DNA from 2 places in the Paeniglutamicibacter sp. GQ140 genome. Region 2 is predicted to be linked to the other one. Evidence: predicted binding sites of a transcription regulator. Region 2 holds the regulator's gene; the other holds the start of a gene.
The links. Region 2 encodes HspR, which represses chaperone genes until heat shock. Its sites were predicted from a motif close to AAGTTGAGTCNNNNNGACTCAACTT; they were not measured.
Positions count from the first base shown of each region.

Region 1: AC6CHY_RS15935 (ATP-dependent Clp protease ATP-binding subunit) is a predicted target of HspR. The motif match lies at 4,149-4,173, and genes of this name have one in related genera.

Region 1 is NZ_JCAXDW010000012.1:94,627-103,333, reverse strand. It holds gene AC6CHY_RS15945 (styrene monooxygenase/indole monooxygenase family protein) at 1-166, opposite strand, end outside; gene AC6CHY_RS15940 (matrixin family metalloprotease) at 490-1,461, opposite strand; gene AC6CHY_RS15935 (ATP-dependent Clp protease ATP-binding subunit) at 1,581-4,133, opposite strand; gene AC6CHY_RS15930 (metal-sensitive transcriptional regulator) at 4,374-4,631, opposite strand; gene AC6CHY_RS15925 (DUF8730 family Cys-rich protein) at 4,792-4,968, shown strand; gene AC6CHY_RS15920 (NAD(P)H-dependent oxidoreductase) at 5,371-5,925, shown strand; gene AC6CHY_RS15915 (acyl-CoA thioesterase) at 6,067-7,020, shown strand; gene AC6CHY_RS15910 (alkaline phosphatase D family protein) at 7,043-8,707, opposite strand, start outside.
Region 2 is NZ_JCAXDW010000016.1:63,858-72,564, forward strand. It holds gene trmB (tRNA (guanosine(46)-N7)-methyltransferase TrmB) at 1-789, shown strand, start outside; gene AC6CHY_RS18170 (alpha/beta hydrolase) at 844-1,746, opposite strand; gene AC6CHY_RS18175 (heat shock protein transcriptional repressor HspR) at 1,783-2,214, opposite strand; gene AC6CHY_RS18180 (DnaJ C-terminal domain-containing protein) at 2,313-3,275, opposite strand; gene AC6CHY_RS18185 (nucleotide exchange factor GrpE) at 3,464-4,024, opposite strand; gene dnaK (molecular chaperone DnaK) at 4,039-5,895, opposite strand; gene AC6CHY_RS18195 (hypothetical protein) at 6,237-6,710, opposite strand; gene AC6CHY_RS18200 (DEAD/DEAH box helicase) at 7,013-8,707, opposite strand, start outside.

The sequences.
Region 1 (8,707 bases), on a different contig from region 2:
GCGGGGTGGCGAACATGCACTGGCTGGAAGCCACCCGGCCGTCCCGGATCTCCTCGGGCGTCCGGTTGGACACCAGGCGGACCTCATATCCGGCTTGGAGTAGCCCGAGGCCGAGCTGCAGGCCCGATTGGCCGGCCCCGACGATCGTTATCTTTCGCTGGCCCATGTCTCTTGCCTTTCGTCGTGGAAACGGGGGCGTAAAGCGCAGGAAGCTGCTGGCGGCGATGAAGCGAGGCACGGGTCGGGGCCCACGGTGCCTGGATGCCCGTGGGCACCTGCGTCCCCGGCTTGCCCTTAGACCGCCTCCCAGGGGTTAGCCACTGGTCAGGCCGTCACTTGAGGTTCAGGCCCGACAGATTCGAGCGTACCTTTGGGGACCGGATTTCGATGCCAAAAAAGTTTTCGGCGTGCCCGCTGGATCCGTCCGCACCAATGGCAGAGTTCCAGATCCGGGTCGAAGGGTTCCCTCCTGCGGCTGATGGAGGGTGTCTATAGTTGCGGCACGCAGGCGCCGGTGCCCAGCAGGGCAAGGCCGGCCCGGTCCCCGTCCGCCAGCTTCGCGCGGTCGTTACTGCCGCCGTACATCAGCTGGCCAGGGTCATCGACATGGTCGAGCCCCAGCACGTGCCCGAGCTCGTGGATGACGACCGCACGAATCAGTTCGGGCCCTCCGGGGTACCCCAGGATCGGGGCCAGCCCCGGTGCATCCAGCACGACCTGGCCGGCCACGTAGACGATGGGATGCCCGGGGACATGGGCGTAGTCGCTTCCGCCAAGGCCACCCACGTCGCCTGCCAGGTCAGGGGTTTCCTCGGGATCCGACCAGGTGAGCAGCACCGGCGCCCAGCGTTTGCCGTAGCGCTCGGGTTGGTAGGTTTCCCGTTCCTTGCTTGGCCCCTCCGCGGTGGGGCCGTCGTAGACGAAGCGCAGGCCGCTGGCGGAGGAGATCTCGGCGACAGCCTGGTGGATCAGGGCCTCACCGCCGGCCGGGGAATTCTCCGGACGGATCACATAGTGGATGGGGCGGCAGGGGTCGTAGGCGACGAAGTCCTGATTGGGATCGGGAGACTCCTGCAGTCGGAACGAGCCGGAGCCGGTGCCCGCCGGCGGCCTGCCCAGGGGATCCGCCGCCGCCTCGACCCCGCGCGGCGGAACATTGGAGCCGGGAACCAGCGGCGTAATCGCCGGCATGATGTGCCGCTCGAGGACCCCGGGGCTGTAATAGAGCCCCACCAGAACTGCGATGACGAGCCACAGGTTCGGGCCGCGACCGCGCCGGGATTTCCGCCGTCTGGAAGGCTTCGGCGGGGCGGTGGCGCGGGCACCGAAAACCAGTGCCTCGGCACGGCGTGCATCCTGGTCAAGGACCCATTGCGGGACCCTTCCGCTGGGCGCGGTGCGCGGATGCGGACCCCGTTTCGCGGAGTCGGCATCGTGGTTCCACTGTGGTTCGTGCGGCATTGTTCCCCCAAGGTTGGTGCCCGTGCGGGACTCCCCAGCCCCACACCACCCAAGCATAGGCCGAAAAATGCGAAAAACCGGGGGCGGGAATGAACTTCCCGCCCCCGGTCCGTCGACGGCTACGCCGCGAGCGCCGCCTCCCGGCGTGCCGCGACCCGCAGGCCCGACCCGTCGGCGGTGACCTCCACGGTCCCGCCGCCGGCCAGCTCGTCGCTGACCAGCAGGTCCGCGACCTTGTCGTCGAGCTCGCGCTGGATCACCCGGCGCAGCGGGCGGGCGCCGAACTCCGGTTCGTGGCCCTCCTGCGCGATCCAGCCGACCGCTGCCTCGTCGACCTCCAGGCCGATGCCGTGGGCGGCGAGCCGGGCCTCGGTGCGGCGCAGCTGCAGCCGCACGATCTCCCGCAGCTGCCCGGCCTCCAGCTTGCGGAAGAGCACCGTCTCGTCGATCCGGTTCAGGAATTCCGGGCGCATGGTCTCGCGCAGCCGGCCCATCACCTTGGCGCGGAGCTCGCGCTCGGACCCGGCCCCGGAATCGGAACCGAAGCCCAGCGGGGCGCCGCGGCTGGCCAGGAACTCCGATCCCAGGTTGGAGGTCATGATGATGACCGTGTTGCGGAAGTCCACGGTGCGGCCCTGCCCGTCGGTGAGCCGGCCGTCGTCGAGCACCTGCAGCAGCAGGTTGAACACGTCGGGGTGCGCCTTCTCCACCTCGTCCAGCAGCACCACCGAGTAGGGGCGGCGGCGCACGCGCTCGGTCAGCTGCCCGGCCTCGTCGTAGCCGACGTACCCCGGAGGGGCGCCGACCAGGCGGGAGACCGTGTGGCGCTCGCCGAACTCGCTCATGTCGAACCTGACCATGGCAGACTGGTCGCCGAAGAGCGACGCGGCCAGCGCCTTGGCCAGCTCCGTCTTTCCCACGCCCGTGGGGCCCAGGAAGAGGAAGCTGCCGACCGGGCGCCCCTCGTCGCCCAGGCCAGTGCGGGAGCGCCGCACGGCCTTGGCCACGGCGGCCACGGCATCGTCCTGGCCGACGACTCGCTCGTGGAGCTCGTCCTCGAGCCGGGCCAGGCGTGACTTGTCGTCCTCGGTCAGCCGCGCGGCGGGGATGCCGGTGGCGCGGGAGATGACCTCGGCGATCTGGGTTTCGTCGACCACCGCCGCCGCGGTGTCGGCGCCGCCCTCCCGTGCCTCGGCCAGGCGGGCGCCCAGTTCCTCGGCCTCGTCGCGCAGCTTCGAGGCGTCCTCGTAGCGCTCCTGGGCCACGGCCCGGTCCTTGGCCGCGCCGAGCTCGGCGATCCGCGACTCCAGGGACTCGGTGTCCACGCCGGGGCCGCGTTTCAGGCCCAGCCGGGCACCTGCGGTGTCGATCAGGTCGATCGCCTTGTCCGGCAGGAACCTGTCGGTCACGTAGCGGGCCGACATCTCGACCGCGGCACGGATCGCCCCGTCGGTGTAGGTGACCTGGTGGTGCCGGGCGTACCTGTCCTTGAGCCCGTGCAGGATCGCCACGGCGTCCTCGACCGAGGGCTCGCCGATGGTCACGGGCTGGAAGCGGCGCTCCAGGGCCGGGTCCTTCTCCACCTTGCGGTACTCGGCCAGCGTGGTGGCGCCGATGAGGTGCAGCTCGCCGCGGGCCAGCCGCGGCTTGAGGATGTTGCCCGCGTCCATGGAGCCCTCGCCCCCGCCGCCGGCGCCGACCACGGTGTGCAGCTCGTCGATGAAGACGATCACTTCCCCGTCCTGCGCGGCGATCTCGTCCATCACCTGGGTGAGCCGTTCCTCGAAGTCGCCCCGGTAGCGGGTCCCGGCAACCATGGCCGGCAGGTCGAGCGCGACCACGCGCTTGCCCGACAGCTGCGCCGGGACCTCGCCGGCGACGATGGCGCGGGCCAGGCCCTCCACGACGGCGGTCTTGCCGACGCCGGCCTCGCCGATCAGCACCGGGTTGTTCTTGGTCCGGCGGGCCAGGATCTCGATGGCCTGCTCGATCTCCTCGGTGCGGCCGATCACCGGGTCGAGCCCGTCCGCCGCGGCACGGGCGGTCAGGTCCATGCCGAACTTCTCGAGCAGCGGCGTCTGGCCCTTGACGGGTGTGCCTTCCTCGGCGGGCTTCTGCGGTGCCGTGCCCGAGGCCGGCTGTTCGGCGCCCTCGGCGGCGGCCTGCAGGGACTGAGGCGTGACCCCGGCCGCGCCCAGCACCTGCCCTGCGGGGGACTCGGTGTTAAGCACGAAGGCCAGGAACAGGTGTTCCGGATCAATGTAGGTGGAGCCGAAGGCGCGGGCCACCTGGTAGGCGTCCAGCAGGGCGCGCTGGGCGGAGGACGTCAGGGCGGGGGCCGATTCGTTGTGTCGCGGCCCGGATTCGGGCAGGCGCTGTTCGGCGTCGCGGGCGATTGCCGCGGCGTCGGCACCCGAGCGGCGCAGGGCCTCGCCGACGGGCTCGGTCTCGAGCATCACGCGCAGCAGATGAAGCGCGTCGATGTCGGTGTGTCCGTGTTCGACGGCGAATTGCGCTGCACGGGTCAACACCTCGTGTGTATGGCGGCTAAGCAACCGGGTGATGTCAATGGGGCGCCCGAGGCGGCTGGTGCGCTGTCCTTGCAGATAGCGCGCCAGGAAATCCTCGAAAGAGCCGTTGCCGGCGCCTGACGGGCCAAAAAATGCTGGCATGTTTCCTCCTATGGATACTTGAGTGCCATCGACTCAAGTTAACGCGGATGCCAACAGATTATTCCCGTGCATCAACCCGGAGGGGTCGTGTTCGCCCACGGCGAGACGAAGGGGCGGTGCGCGCCGGAGTGCCCGGCCCTTGCGGATTCGCCGGGCGCAAAGCGGTCGGTCGACGGATGTATATGCCCGGTGCCGATGAATTCCATCCGTTCGGGGCCCGCCGTGCCGGCGCGATCCTTGCTATGCCAGGGTGAGGAAAAGCTTTTCCATGTCGACCCGGTCGGCCGCGGGGTTCTCGCTGGAGAGGCACTGCTCCAGCCCGGTGGCGATGATGGAGAATCCGGCGCGGTCGATCGCCTTGGAGGCGGCGGAAAGTTGTGTGACCACGTCGCGGCAGTCGCTGCCTTCTTCGAGCATGCGGATCACGGCGTTGAGTTGGCCTTGGGCTCTTTTGAGTCTGTTGATTGCCGGTCTCATGGTGTCAGAATCCAACTGCATGACAGGTTCCTCCTGGGTGGTCGACTTCCCCATCCTATACCCCCGGGGGTTTCAACATTCCCGGCAGTCCGCGATTTTCTATACCCCTGGGGGTATGAAACACTCGGACATGTCAGGGCGTTTGGCCCTGGCCTGAACCCTGGAAACAAGGAGCAATTGCATGTGTCGAGTAGTCAAGTGCCGCAAGTGCGGAAAGGCCACTTGGGCTGGTTGCGGCCAGCATGTCAAGCAGGTCATGGTGAACGTGCCTCGGGCCGACCGCTGCTCCTGCGATGCGAACCGGTCCGCGAAGAAGGGCGCCGCCAAGGGCTTTTTCGCGCGCCTTATCGGCCGATAGTCCGGGGCATTCGGCGGCCTGGAGTCACGACCCGGGCGCGGGAAGTTGTGGGTGCCCGCTGCGAAGCGCTGCCCGTGGCGTGCGTTTGGGACGTGGCTATCGCACAGGGTGGCCGTCTCGCTGGCGTTCCGGGCGCCGGGACATCGTTGCGGTGGACGCCCTCCGTGTGGCCGGGGATTGCGGTGGCCCTCCGGCTAAGAACTGCACGCTCGACGAAGCGGCTGGCGCGCTTTTTGCCGAAGGCAAAGATTCGCCCTTGCCTGGTGAAAGGGTTTCGGCGTGGCCGTCGAACAGCGCGCATGGTGTCGCACGTCACTTCCGGGTCGGGAATGGGGGTGCCCCGCGGGCGGTTGAGTTTGATTGACGTATCAAGCACAGCCCCCGAAACAGGAGACTCTCCCCATGGCAACCACAGTCCTTACCCTCGTCGGATCCCTCCGCAACGGTTCCACCAACCAGCAGCTGGCCGAGGCGACCTCCGCGAACGCTCCCGAGGGCGTCGAGGTGAACATCTACTCCGGCATCGAGGACATTCCGTTCTACAACGAGGACATCGACGTCGAGGGCCAGGTTCCGGCGGCCGCTGTCGCCCTGCGCGAAGCCGCCGGTGCGGCCGACGCCCTGCTGCTGGTCTCCCCGGAGTACAACGGCACCATGCCTGCAGTGCTGAAGAACGCCATCGACTGGCTCTCCCGCCCGATGGGTGCCGGCGCCGTCTTCGGCAAGCCGGCCGCCGTCATCGGCACCGCCTACGGCCAGTTCGGCGGCGTGTGGGCCCAGGACGAGGCCCGCAAGGCCGTCGGCATCGCCGGCGCCACCGTGCTGGAAGACGTCAAGCTCTCCATCCCGGGTTCGCTGGTCCGCTTTGCCGAGACCCACCCGAACGACGACGCCGAGGTCGTGGGCCAGGTCGCAGCCGTGCTCGAAGGCATCCGCGCCGCCGCCGAAAGCAACTAGTTCCCACATCCCGTTGCCCCCCTCCGGGGCGATGAACCACGCCAGTGGCCGGCACCTTATCCCCAAGGTGCCGGCCACAAGCGTCTTCGGCGCAGGTATGGTGGACCGACGCGGTTCCGCGGGCGTGGCTAGTATTGGCACATGAACGACGTCATGACGCTGCGTTTCCTCGCCGCCCCGACCGATGTTTCCGAAGACGGGCTCACGGTCCAGGCCGGACGGGTGCTCGAGTGGATCGACAAGGCAGGGTACGCCTGCGCGGTCGGCTATTCCGGCGGGTACTGCGTCACCGCCTACGTCGGGAACGTCCACTTCACCCGGCCCATCGAAAACGGCGACCTGATCGAGGTCACCGCCCGGATTGTGCACACCGGGCGCAGCAGCATGCAGGTGGTGGTCACCGTCGACGCCGCCGACGTGCGCGAACGGGTCTTCAGGCCGGCCATGGACTGCATCCTGGTCTTCGTGGCGATGGACGAGAACCGCCGCGCCAAGGCGGTGCCGCCGTGGGAGCCAGCCGACGCCGAGGCAGCCCAGCTGGCCCAGGGGGCCGCGGCCCGCGTGGCCGCGCGTGCCGAGATCCGCGACGCCATGCTGGCCCAGGAGTACACGGATGCGGGCACCGCGCCGCGGGAGAGGTTCAGGTTCCTGGCCTCCCCGACCGACGTGAACTGGGGCGGGAATGCGCACGGCGGGATCGTCATGCGCTGGATCGACGAGGTGGCGCGGGCCTGCGCCATGGGCTGGTGCGGCGACGATGCGGTGGCCGTCTACTCCGGGGGCATCCACTTCATGAACCCCATCCACATCGGCGACATCGTCGAGCTCGAGGCGCGGCTGATCCACACCGGCCCGCATTCGATGCACATCGCCGTGCACGTGCGCGCCCGGGACCCCCGCGAAACGCAGTGGCGCGACACCACCCAGTGCATGACCATCTTCGTCACCCGCGACGACTCCGGCCGCGCTTCCGAGGTGCGGCAGCTGGTGCCCGCCAGCGAGGAGGACCGTCGGCTTGATGCGCACGCCGTGGACCTGGTCCGGCGGCGGGCGGAACTGAGCCCCCTGCAATTCGCCACGGCCCGGGTCTACTGAGGCCGGCGCGGCCCGGCGGCGTTTACGCCGGTTCCGGCGAATCCTCCCGATGCGGCTCGTCCCGGCGGGCGGCGAGGGAGGCGACGGCGACAGTCTTCAACCCGGGGTGTGCAGGGTCCCCGTCCCGCGCCACCCCGGTAAACCAGTTCAGCGCCAGCCCGTCGCCGGTGTCCTCGAGGATGGCCAGGTTGTTGTCGAACCAGGGGCCCTTGATCAGGTCCCACTCAAAGGGAGGGCTTGGCACGTGTGTCCGGCGCGCCATCCAGGCCCCAAAGGGGACCGCGGGACCAAAGGCAAGGGCCGCGGCAAAGTAGCGCAGGAACCGGGGCAGCGGGTTGCGGATCGGGGAGCAGACGGCCTGCAGGATCCGGCTGCCGTGCCCGCGTTCGATCTCCGACACGTAGGAGAAGTGCACGTCCCCCGAGAGGAACGTGACGGTCTGCGGCGCGGGTCCGCGCTTGCCGTCGGCGACCTCGGTGACGATGCGAGCCACCTCCTGGAAGGAACGCTGGAACGCCGCCCAGTGCTCAAGGTCAAGCTTGCGGCGCAGCCGCTCGCCCAGCCACGCCCCCGGCCGCCCCCGCCCTGAACTGGAGATCGCCTCGTCCCAGGACTCGACGTGGTGCAGGCCCATGGGCAACAGGAAGGGCAGCGAGGTGCCGATGAGCAGGTGGTTGAAGCCGCCGCGCATCCGCTCATCGAGCCAGGCAAGTTCCCCCGGGTCCAGCATGGCGCGCTGCTCGGGGTCGAGCCTGCGTGCGGCCCGCGAGTCGAGTACGACCAGGCGCACCCCGCCCCAGTCCCGGCAGTAGCTCCAGCGGTGGCTTTCGGGTTCGGCGTCGACGCGCTCGGCGAATGCGACCAGTTCCGGGCCCAGATCCAGCTCTCCGGGACCCGTATGGTCCGCGACGAGCCGCCACAACGGGTCTTCCGCCCGTTGGCCGGGCGAGAGGTTGCCGAGGTGCTGGTAGATCCAGTACGAACCGAGCCCGGAGACGAGGCGCTCGTGCCACCATGTGGTCTGCTCAATCTCGCGCTTGGAGCTGATGGAGGAGTTCCAGTCGTCGCGGATGTCGTGGTCGTCGAAGATCATGGCGCTGGGCAGCGTCGAGAACAGCCAGCGGTTGGCCGGGTCCGACCAGGCCAGGCGGTACAGGTGGGCGTATTCCTCGAAGTCCTTCAGCTCGGCGCCGGGTTCCTCCTTGATGTCGCGCCGCCTGCGGATGAACTCCTGCATTTCCAGGCTGGTCGAGTCGGCATAGACCTGGTCGCCGAGGAACAGCACCGCATCGGGCCAGCGGCCGTGCCCGGGCGCCGCCATGGACAGCGCATAGGCACGCATCGCGTCGATTCCGTGGGTGCGGTTGCCGGCTTCGTCGTGCGGAATGCTGGTGCGGCAGGAGCCGAAGGCCAGCCGCGGCGCCCGACCCGGGTCCAGGGTGGCGATCATCGAGTCGGGGAAGCCGTCCCTCAGGGGCCAGACCGGCACCCCGTCCAGGTGCACGGTGTAGGGGCACACGCTGCCCGGCTCCAACCCCGAGACCTCGACCAGGGCGTAGTGGTGTCCGTGGGCGCCAAAGGTCGCCGCGCGCCAGGCCTCCGCGCCGCAACGGACCTCGACGGTGCAGGCCATCGCGGTTTCGACCCAGATGCTCGCGTTGGTTTCGTCCACGTGGCGAAGCAGCGG
Region 2 (8,707 bases):
TCCGAACCCGTGTCTTTTGTTCGCCGCGGGAGCCGCTTGCACGGTCGTCGCGCCGACGCCTGGGAGCGGACGGCCAGCAAGTACATTATCGATCCCCCGCGGGACCGGACCGACACCTCGGTGGGCGAAGGCTTCACCTTCGATCCCCAGGAGATCTACGGCCGCCGGGCACCGCTGATCGTTGAGATCGGCTCGGGGCTGGGCGAGGCCATGGCCTTTGCCGCCAGCCGGAACCGTGAGACGGATTTCCTCGCGGTGGAGGTGTACCGACCCGGGCTGGCAGCGCTGATGGTGCGCGTGGAAAACAACGAACTGACCAACGTGCGCGCGGTGCAGGCAAACGCACCGGAGGCCCTGGACTCCATGCTCCCGGCAGGCTCCGCCTCCGAGATCTGGATCTTCTTCTCCGATCCGTGGCACAAGATCCGCCATCACAAGCGCCGGCTCATCAAGGACACGTTCCTGCCCAAGCTTGAACGAGTCCTGGAGCCCGGTGGGGTTGTTCGACTGGCCACCGACTGGTCCAACTACGCGGAGCAGATGCGCGATGTCTTTGACGCGTCACCCGCATTCACCAACCTGCACCCGGGCGAGCTGTCCGGCGAGGACAGCAATCTCACCAAGGTTCGCCGCCTGGGCCTGGAAAAAGACGACAAGGACCCGGGATTCATCGACGAACTCGGTGGCTGGGCACCGCGCTTCGAGGGCCGCACCCTGACCAGCTTCGAGGGCAAGGCGCTGAAAGCCGGACGCCTGATCTTTGACCTGGCGTACCGCAAGGCCCTGTAGGCACAACGATCGGCGGGGCGGTGTCGGGCCAGGGCACGGCGCCGCCCCGGGCCATTAAGGCAGGGGCGGCTGTCCGGTGGTGATCAGCGCAAGGTTGCGCAGCGAAAGCGTGCCGGGGTCCCGGTAGCCCCACGCCGGGGACAAGACATCGTCCCGGAACCGGGAGGTGTTGTGGCCCGTGGCCGCATGCAGTCCCAGCGCCGGTTCCGCGCCGACATTGAACCCGTGGCCGGAAAGCAGTTTGCGTCCGGAGAGCGTGCGACCGATCCACGCCAGGCAATCCCCCGCGGCGATGGCCTCGTAGATGTTCGGCTCCGGCACGTTGAGCCGGCCCGGCTCCCGGGAGACGTGCCGGGGAATCCCGGCCGAGCCGATCATGGCCAGCGCCTGCGCCCGGAGGCCGTACCCGGATTCCGCATCAAGCACCTGCGCTGCCAGCGTCGCCGCATAGGAGTGGGCCTCCACGGCCAGGTGGGGATTGTCGGGTCGCAGTCGGGCGAACGTGGCCAGGTCGTGCGCCAGCCGGTGCATGCCGCGCCGCGCGGCATGGTTCAGCAGGGCGCCTGCAAGGTTCGGGGTCCGATACCCCAGCCAGGCGACCACGGCGGGGTCGGGGACGCCGACCTTCCGCTGCTCCAGGTACAGCTGCCCGGCCTCGCGCACGCTGCCCCACAGGGCATTGCGGGCCCGGATCCCGGTCCCGGAGAGCTGGAACGTGACGTGGGTGGCGGTGTCCAGGTCGCCGACGGCTATGGCTGCCAGCGGCTCACGGGCGGAAAGGTCGAGGTAGAGCAATCGGCGGGCTGGGATGGCCGGATCCATGGAGCCGGGGCGCAGCGCATGTGCGGTGCCGTCCAGGCCCTGGCGGTGGGTCCTGCCCAGCCTGCCGCGGATTGCACACAATGCCTCGAAGCGGTCGTGTGCCTCGGCGGCGAGCCGGGCGTAGCCCTCACCCATGGGTCTTGATGCTTCCACGTGGGGGGTTCACGGCGGCTATTTGCCCCGCGGCTTCCACACCACCACGGCCTGGCTGCGGCCGCGCGGTCGTTGGCCCCGGGCCAGGGACACCACATCGCCGGTGCTGCCGGCGGCAAAGACTCGTCCGAGCCCGGCGGCCTGGTGGGCGCTGCGCAGGGCGAAGACCTCGTTGCTCAGTTCCCCGACCCGGGAACGCAGCGCGGCGACCTGGTTTTCCAGAGCCAGGATGCGCTTGATGCCCTCCAGGGAGACCCCGTCCTTGGACAGCCGCTGGATTTCACGTAGCAGCTCCACGTCGTGTTCCGAGTACCTGCGCTGCTTGCCGCCTTGGCGCGAGGGCGAGACCAGACCCAGGCGGTCATATTGGCGCAGCGTCTGGGGGTGCATGTCGGCCAGATCGGCTGCCACTGAAATGACGAAGATCGGCCTTAGTCGGTCATTGCCCATGATCCCTGCCTTTCAATCGTTTTCATCCACCGTAGCCAACTTCTTGGTAAGCCGAAGCGCCCCGTGCCGCTGGTGGGCGGCACGGGGCGTCACGGTGATTAGAGCGTTGCGCGCGCGAGCAGTCCCTCGCGCGGGTTCTCTGCCTTGGTTGCCTCCGCGAACGCCTCGACGGCCGCCTTGGCTTCCTTGGAGAGGTTCTGCGGAACCACCACGTCCAGGGTTACCAGCAGGTCACCCGTGGCCTTGGAGGTTTTCACGCCGCGTCCCTTCAGGCGCAGGGTGCGGCCATGTGAGGAGCCGGCCGGGACCTTCAGCTTGACGCTCTCGCCGGTCAGCGTGGGAACCTCGATCTGCCCGCCGAGGGCTGCCTCGTCAAAAGTCACCGGCACATGGATCCGGATGTTGTTGTCCTCGCGGATGAAGAACGGGTGCGGCTTGACGCTGACCTTGACGATCAGGTCCCCGGCGCCGGCGGCACCGGGCGCACCCTTCCCGCGGACGCGGACCGATTGCCCGTCCTTGATCCCTGCCGGAATCCGCACGTCGATGACCTCGCCGTTGGCCTCGCGCAGGCCGATGGTGGTTCCCTTCATGGAACCGGCGAAGGAGATCGTGGTGCTGGCTGTCCGGTCGGCGCCCTTGCGCGGTGTCTGCTGGCCAAAGCCGCCGAAACCGCCGCCCCCGAAGAGGTCTGCAAAATCCGGTGGCATCTGGCTGCCGCCGCCGCGGCGAGAGCCCCCGGTGTTGAAAAGGTTGGAGAAGACATCCTCGAAGCCGCCGTTGTCCGGTGCTCCGCCGTGACCGCCGGCACTGAACCGGGCCCCCGAGCCCATGGCGCGGATGGCGTCATACTGCTGGCGGTCCTCCGGGTCCGAAAGCACCGAATGTGCCTCGGTGATGTCCTTGAACCTTCGCTCGGACTCGGAATCGCCGGAGTTGGTGTCCGGGTGGTACTTGCGCGCCATCTTCCGGTACGCCTTCTTGATGTCCGCGTCGCTGGCGTCCTTGGAGACGCCAAGAATGGCGTAGAAATCTTTGTCGACCCAGTCCTGGCTTGCCACCGGGCGCCTCCTTTGCTGTAAAAATCCTTGTGGCTCACCCGCCGATCTGTCGTGGCGGGGAGAAATCCGTGATGTGGTGTCCACCAAGTATGCGGCGGATCGCCGGTTCCATCACTGGAAACGCTGCGAGCCGCCGCACCTTGGTGGGGGTGCGGCACCTGCATTTCTGCAGGTGCCGCCGTTGGTGACTATTCCCCGAGGGAGACGATCACCTGGGCCGCGCGGAGGATGCGCTCACCCTTCTTGAACCCCGGGCGCAGGACCTGCGCCACGTGGTCCGCCGGGATCTCGGCGTGCGGCTGCTGGATCAGTGCCTCATGCACGTTCGGGTCGAACTCCACGCCGGCCTCGTTGATGCGCTGAAGGCCGAGGCCCTCGAGCACCGCGTCGAGCTTGTTCGCGATCGAGGCGAACGGCCCGTCGACCAGGTCGCCGTGCAGGCGGGCCGCGTCGATGTCATCGAGGACCGGCAGCAGGTTGGTGATGACCGACTGGACGGCGACCTCGCGCGCCACGTCCCGGTCGCGCTCGACGCGCTTGCGGTAGTTGACGTATTCGGCCTGCAGGCGCAACAGGTCGTCGCGCAATTCGGCTTCCTTGTCGCTGACCGGGGTTTCTTCCCCGGCCTCGCTGCCTGCCTCGTTGAGGATGGCTTCGGCCTGGCTCAACGCGTCACCCGAGTCGTGGGCTTCGTCAACGGGAGTGACCTCTTCCTTGGAGGCACCCTCGTCGTGAGTTTCCTCTGACATGGTCGATGCGCCCCTTACTTCTTGACGTTTTCGTCGTCTTCGTCGATGACCTCGGCGTCGACGATGTCTTCGTCGGCGTTCGGTGCCTCGGCGTCGTCGGCCGCTGCTGCGCCCTCGGACTGCGCCTGCGAGTAGATTGCCTCGCCCAGCTTGGTCTGCGATGCCTGCAGCTTCTCGAACGCGGCCTTGACCTCGTCGTCGTTGTCCTGCTTCTCCAGGGCTGCCTTTAGCGCGTCGACGTCGGCCTGGACCTCGGTCTTGACCTCCTCGGGCAGCTTGTCGGCGTTGTCCTTGATGAGCTTGTCGACCGAGTAGGCGGACTGCTCGGCGGCGTTGCGGGTTTCGGCTGCCTCGCGGCGGGCCTTGTCCTCGGAGGCGTGCTCCTCGGCTTCACGGACCATGCGCTCGATGTCGTCCTTGGACAGAGCGGTGCCGCCGGTGATGGTCATCGACTGCTCAACCCCGGTGCCCTTGTCCTTGGCCGAAACGTGGACGATGCCGTTGGCGTCGATGTCGAAGGTGACCTCGACCTGCGGGATGCCGCGCGGCGCCGGGGCGATGCCAGTCAGCTCGAAGGTGCCCAGCGGCTTGTTGTCGCGGGTGAACTCGCGCTCGCCCTGGAAGACCTGGATGGAAACCGAGGGCTGGTTGTCCTCGGCGGTGGTGAAGGTCTCCGAGCGCTTGGTCGGGATGGCCGTGTTGCGCTCGATCAGCTTGGTCATCACACCGCCCTTGGTCTCGATGCCCAGGGACAGCGGGGTGACGTCGATGAGCAGCACGTCCTTGCGCTCGCCCTTCAGCACGCCGGCCTGCAGTGCAGCGCCCACGGCGACGACCTCGTCCGGGTTCACGCCCTTGTTGGCGTCCTTGCCGGCCAGTTCTTTGACCAGGTCGACTACTGCGGGCATGCGGGTGGAGCCGCCGACGAGGATCACGTGTGCGATGTCCGCGACCTTCACGCCGGCTTCGGCGATGACGTCCTTGAACGGCTTGCGGGTGCGCTCGAGCAGGTCGTTGGTCAGTTCCTGGAACTTGGCGCGGGAAAGGTGCTCGTCCAGGTGGACCGGGCCGTCGGCGGTGACCGAGAGGTACTGCAGGGAGATGTTGGTGGAGGTGGCCGAGGAGAGTTCCTTCTTGGCCTGCTCCGCTGCTTCCTTCAGGCGCTGCAGGGCGATCTTGTCCTTGGACAGGTCGGCGCCCTTCTGCTTGGCCTGGGCCAGCAGCCAGTCAACGACGCGCTGGTCCCAGTCGTCGCCGCCGAGGCGGTTGTCGCCCGAGGTGGCGCGCACCTGGATGGTGGAGAAGTCGTCCTCGTCCTTGCCGACTTCCAGCAGGGAGACGTCGAAGGTTCCGCCGCCGAGGTCGAAGACCAGGATGAGCTCGTCTTCCTTGCCCTTGTCCAGGCCGTAGGCCAGGGCCGCTGCGGTCGGCTCGTTGACGATGCGCAGGACGTTCAGGCCAGCGATCTCGCCGGCCTCCTTCGTGGCCTGGCGCTCGGCGTCGTTGAAGTAGGCCGGAACGGTGATGACCGCGTCGGTGACCTTTTCGCCCAGGTAGGACTCGGCGTCGGTCTTGAGCTTCATCAGGGTACGTGCGGAGATTTCCTGCGCGGTGTACTTCTTGTCGTCGATGGCGACCGACCAGTCGGTGCCCATGTGGCGCTTGACCGAGGCGATGGTGCGATCGATGTTGTTCACGGCCTGGCGCTTGGCGATGTCGCCAACCAGGACCTCGCCGCTCTTGGCGAAGGCGACGACGGACGGGGTGGTGCGGTTGCCTTCGGCGTTTGCGATGACGGTGGGCTCGCCACCTTCGAGGACGGATACAACGGAGTTGGTGGTTCCGAGGTCAATACCTACGGCACGTGACATGGGGTGCTCCTTCATTACCTTGGGAAAATGAACCAACGTCCAAACCGGATTCAACCGGTTGAGCGTTCTGGACTCAAGTTTACTCGGCGGCAAATCGATGTCAATTCAAAGTTGAGTGGATATGGCTCAACTTTGCAAGAGAAGCGCTGATTGATGTCCGAAAAGCAGGAAAGTTCCCCGGAATTACGGGGAACTTGGAGTTTTCTGTGAAAGCCGTTCGCTGATAGAGATCGGCCGGTTCGGGCCTCATACTCCGCCGTGCCCCCCTCGAGGCGCCGGTCCCGTGCGGGTATCGGCACCCGTGGTCGCCGGGGGCCCTCGACACCCCCGCGGCGGGCGGGTCAGCCGCCCAGGACCAGGTCCACTCCCAGGAAGGCGAGCAAGCCGAAGGTGGCGCCCCACAGGATGATGGAAATGATTTGCCAGAAGACGACTTTCTCCTTGGCGGCGCCGAAGGACACCAGCGCGGCGGAGGTGATCTGGCTGGGCAGGATGGTCTGCCCCAGGAGGCTGACGCCGGCGATGCCGTACTTCTCAAAGGCCGCGCGCAGCTTTACGTACTTCAGCGACGGGACCTCCCGTTCCCTGGCGATCTTCCGGCGCACGAGGTGGGCTCCGTTGACCAGCAGGAGCATGGAAGCAACGTTGCCCACGATCGCTGCGAGGATGGCGATCACCGGGTTAATGCCGATGACAACGCCGAGCGCCGCGCCGAAGTAGGACTCGATGAACGGAACGGCAGCCGCCAGCATCACGGCCAGCCACTGCAGGGCGGGAGGAAAATTGGACGTGAACTCCTGCAGTGATTCAATCAAGGCTGTCTCCAAGGTCGTGGGTGTAGTTGCCGCGCGTGCGGGCGTCCTCGGCGACAGGTAATTCGAGTCTTTCGGATCCTGCCGCGCTGATTCCCCAAGGTTATTGGACAGTCCCGCCGCCCCCGCGGATCCTAGGGATGATCTCCCGGGAACCGCAACCCGCCGGATTCAGACGAAGGGATGAAGCCGAAGGGATCCCCCTCATCCCTTAAAGCAGGCTGGGCCCGGGCCCACAACATTCGTTGTGAACCCGGACCCAGCCAATGGCTCAAGCCCTGCCGCGCGCGGCGGCGGGAATGGCCTTAGAAGTTGCGGCCGTTCGAGGCCGGCGACGAGGCGCGGCGCTGACCGCGTCCACGGCCTGCCCCGGTTGCTGCCTCGACCTTGGAAGCTCCCAGCGCTTCGGCGATGGTGTTGCCGCCGCGGGGGCGGGAACCGGCGCCGGAACCCTGGCGCTGGCCCGAGTTGTTGCGGGCCGCTGCCGAACCGCGGTTGGGTACTGCGCTGCGGCGGGCCACGTCGCGGTCGTCCTGGCGCACGTCGGTGCGGCGGTCGGCACGGTTGTCGGTGCGGCGTTCGCCACCGCGCGGAGCCGAGGCGCCGGCACCGCGGTTGTCGTTGCGGCGTTCCCCGCCACGGCCACCGGCAGCGGCGTAGCCACGGCCCTCGCCGCGGTTCTCGGTGCGGCGCTCTCCGCCGCGTCCGGCCGGGGCGTTGCCGCCACGGTTCTCGGTGCGACGCTCGCCGCGGTTTTCCTCGCGGCGCTGTCCCTCGCCTCCGGCGCTCTTGGCGGTGCCGCGGCCGCCGCGGCGGCGGCCGCGGCCGCCTGCTGCGTCCGAGTCGTTCAAGGTGTCCTTGCGGACGGTGGCGGTGCTGCGCAGCTGCGGTGCAACGTACGCAACCGGCTCGGCCCGCTCGCCGACGACGTCGGAAACGACCTGTGCGTTCGGGGTGACCTTGACCATCGGCACCTTCAGGCCCGCGGCCTTGAGCAGCGACTTCACGTCGCCCTGCTGGTCCGGGGTGGCGATGGTGACAACGGTGCCATCCGAACCGGCACGGGCGGTGCGGCCCGAGCGGTGCAGGTAGGCCTTGTGCTCTGCCGGCGGGTCGATGTGGACGACGAGCTCGACGCCGTCGACGTGCACGCCGCGGGCGGCGACGTCGGTGGCCACCAGCACGCGGGCGTCCCCGGCCGAGAACGCGGCCAGGTTGCGGTCGCGGGCGTTCTGGCTCAGGTTGCCGTGCAGGTCGACGGTCGGGATGCCGCACTTGGACAGCCACACGGCCATCTTCTTGGCGTGGTGCTTGGTGCGCATGAACATGATGCGGCGCCCGGCGCCCGAGGCCAGGGTGCGGACCAGTTCCTTCTTGTCGTCGTTGGACACCAGGAACACGTGGTGCTCCATGGTGTTCACGGCGGCGGTCGGGGCGTCGACCGAGTGAACGGTCGGGTTCTCGAGGTAGCGCTGGACAAGCTTGTCCACGCCGTTGTCGAGGGTGGCGGAGAAGAGCATGTGCTGGATGCCGCGGGGGGCCTGGTCCAGGATGCGCTTGACGACCGGCAGGAAGCCGAGGTCGGCCATGTGGTCGGCCTCGTCCAGCACGGAGATTTCCACGCGGGACAGGTCGGCGACGCGCTGCTTGAGCAGGTCCTCGAGGCGACCCGGGCAGGCGATGAGGATGTCAACGCCGGCGTTCAGGTCTTTTTCCTGGCGCAGCTGCGAGACGCCGCCGAAGACGACGGCCACGCGCAGGTCCACGGCCTTGGCCAGCGGCTCAACGACCTTGGCGATCTGGGTGGCCAGTTCGCGGGTGGGTGCCATGATCAGGGCACGCGGGAAGCGGGCCTTGCGCGGCTTGGGGTTGGCGGCCAGGCGGGCGACCACCGGAAGGGAGAAGGCAAGGGTCTTGCCCGAGCCGGTCTGGCCGCGGCCGAGCACGTCTCCGCCGTTCAGGGTGGTGGGAAGGGTGGCTTCCTGGATGGGGAATGCGCT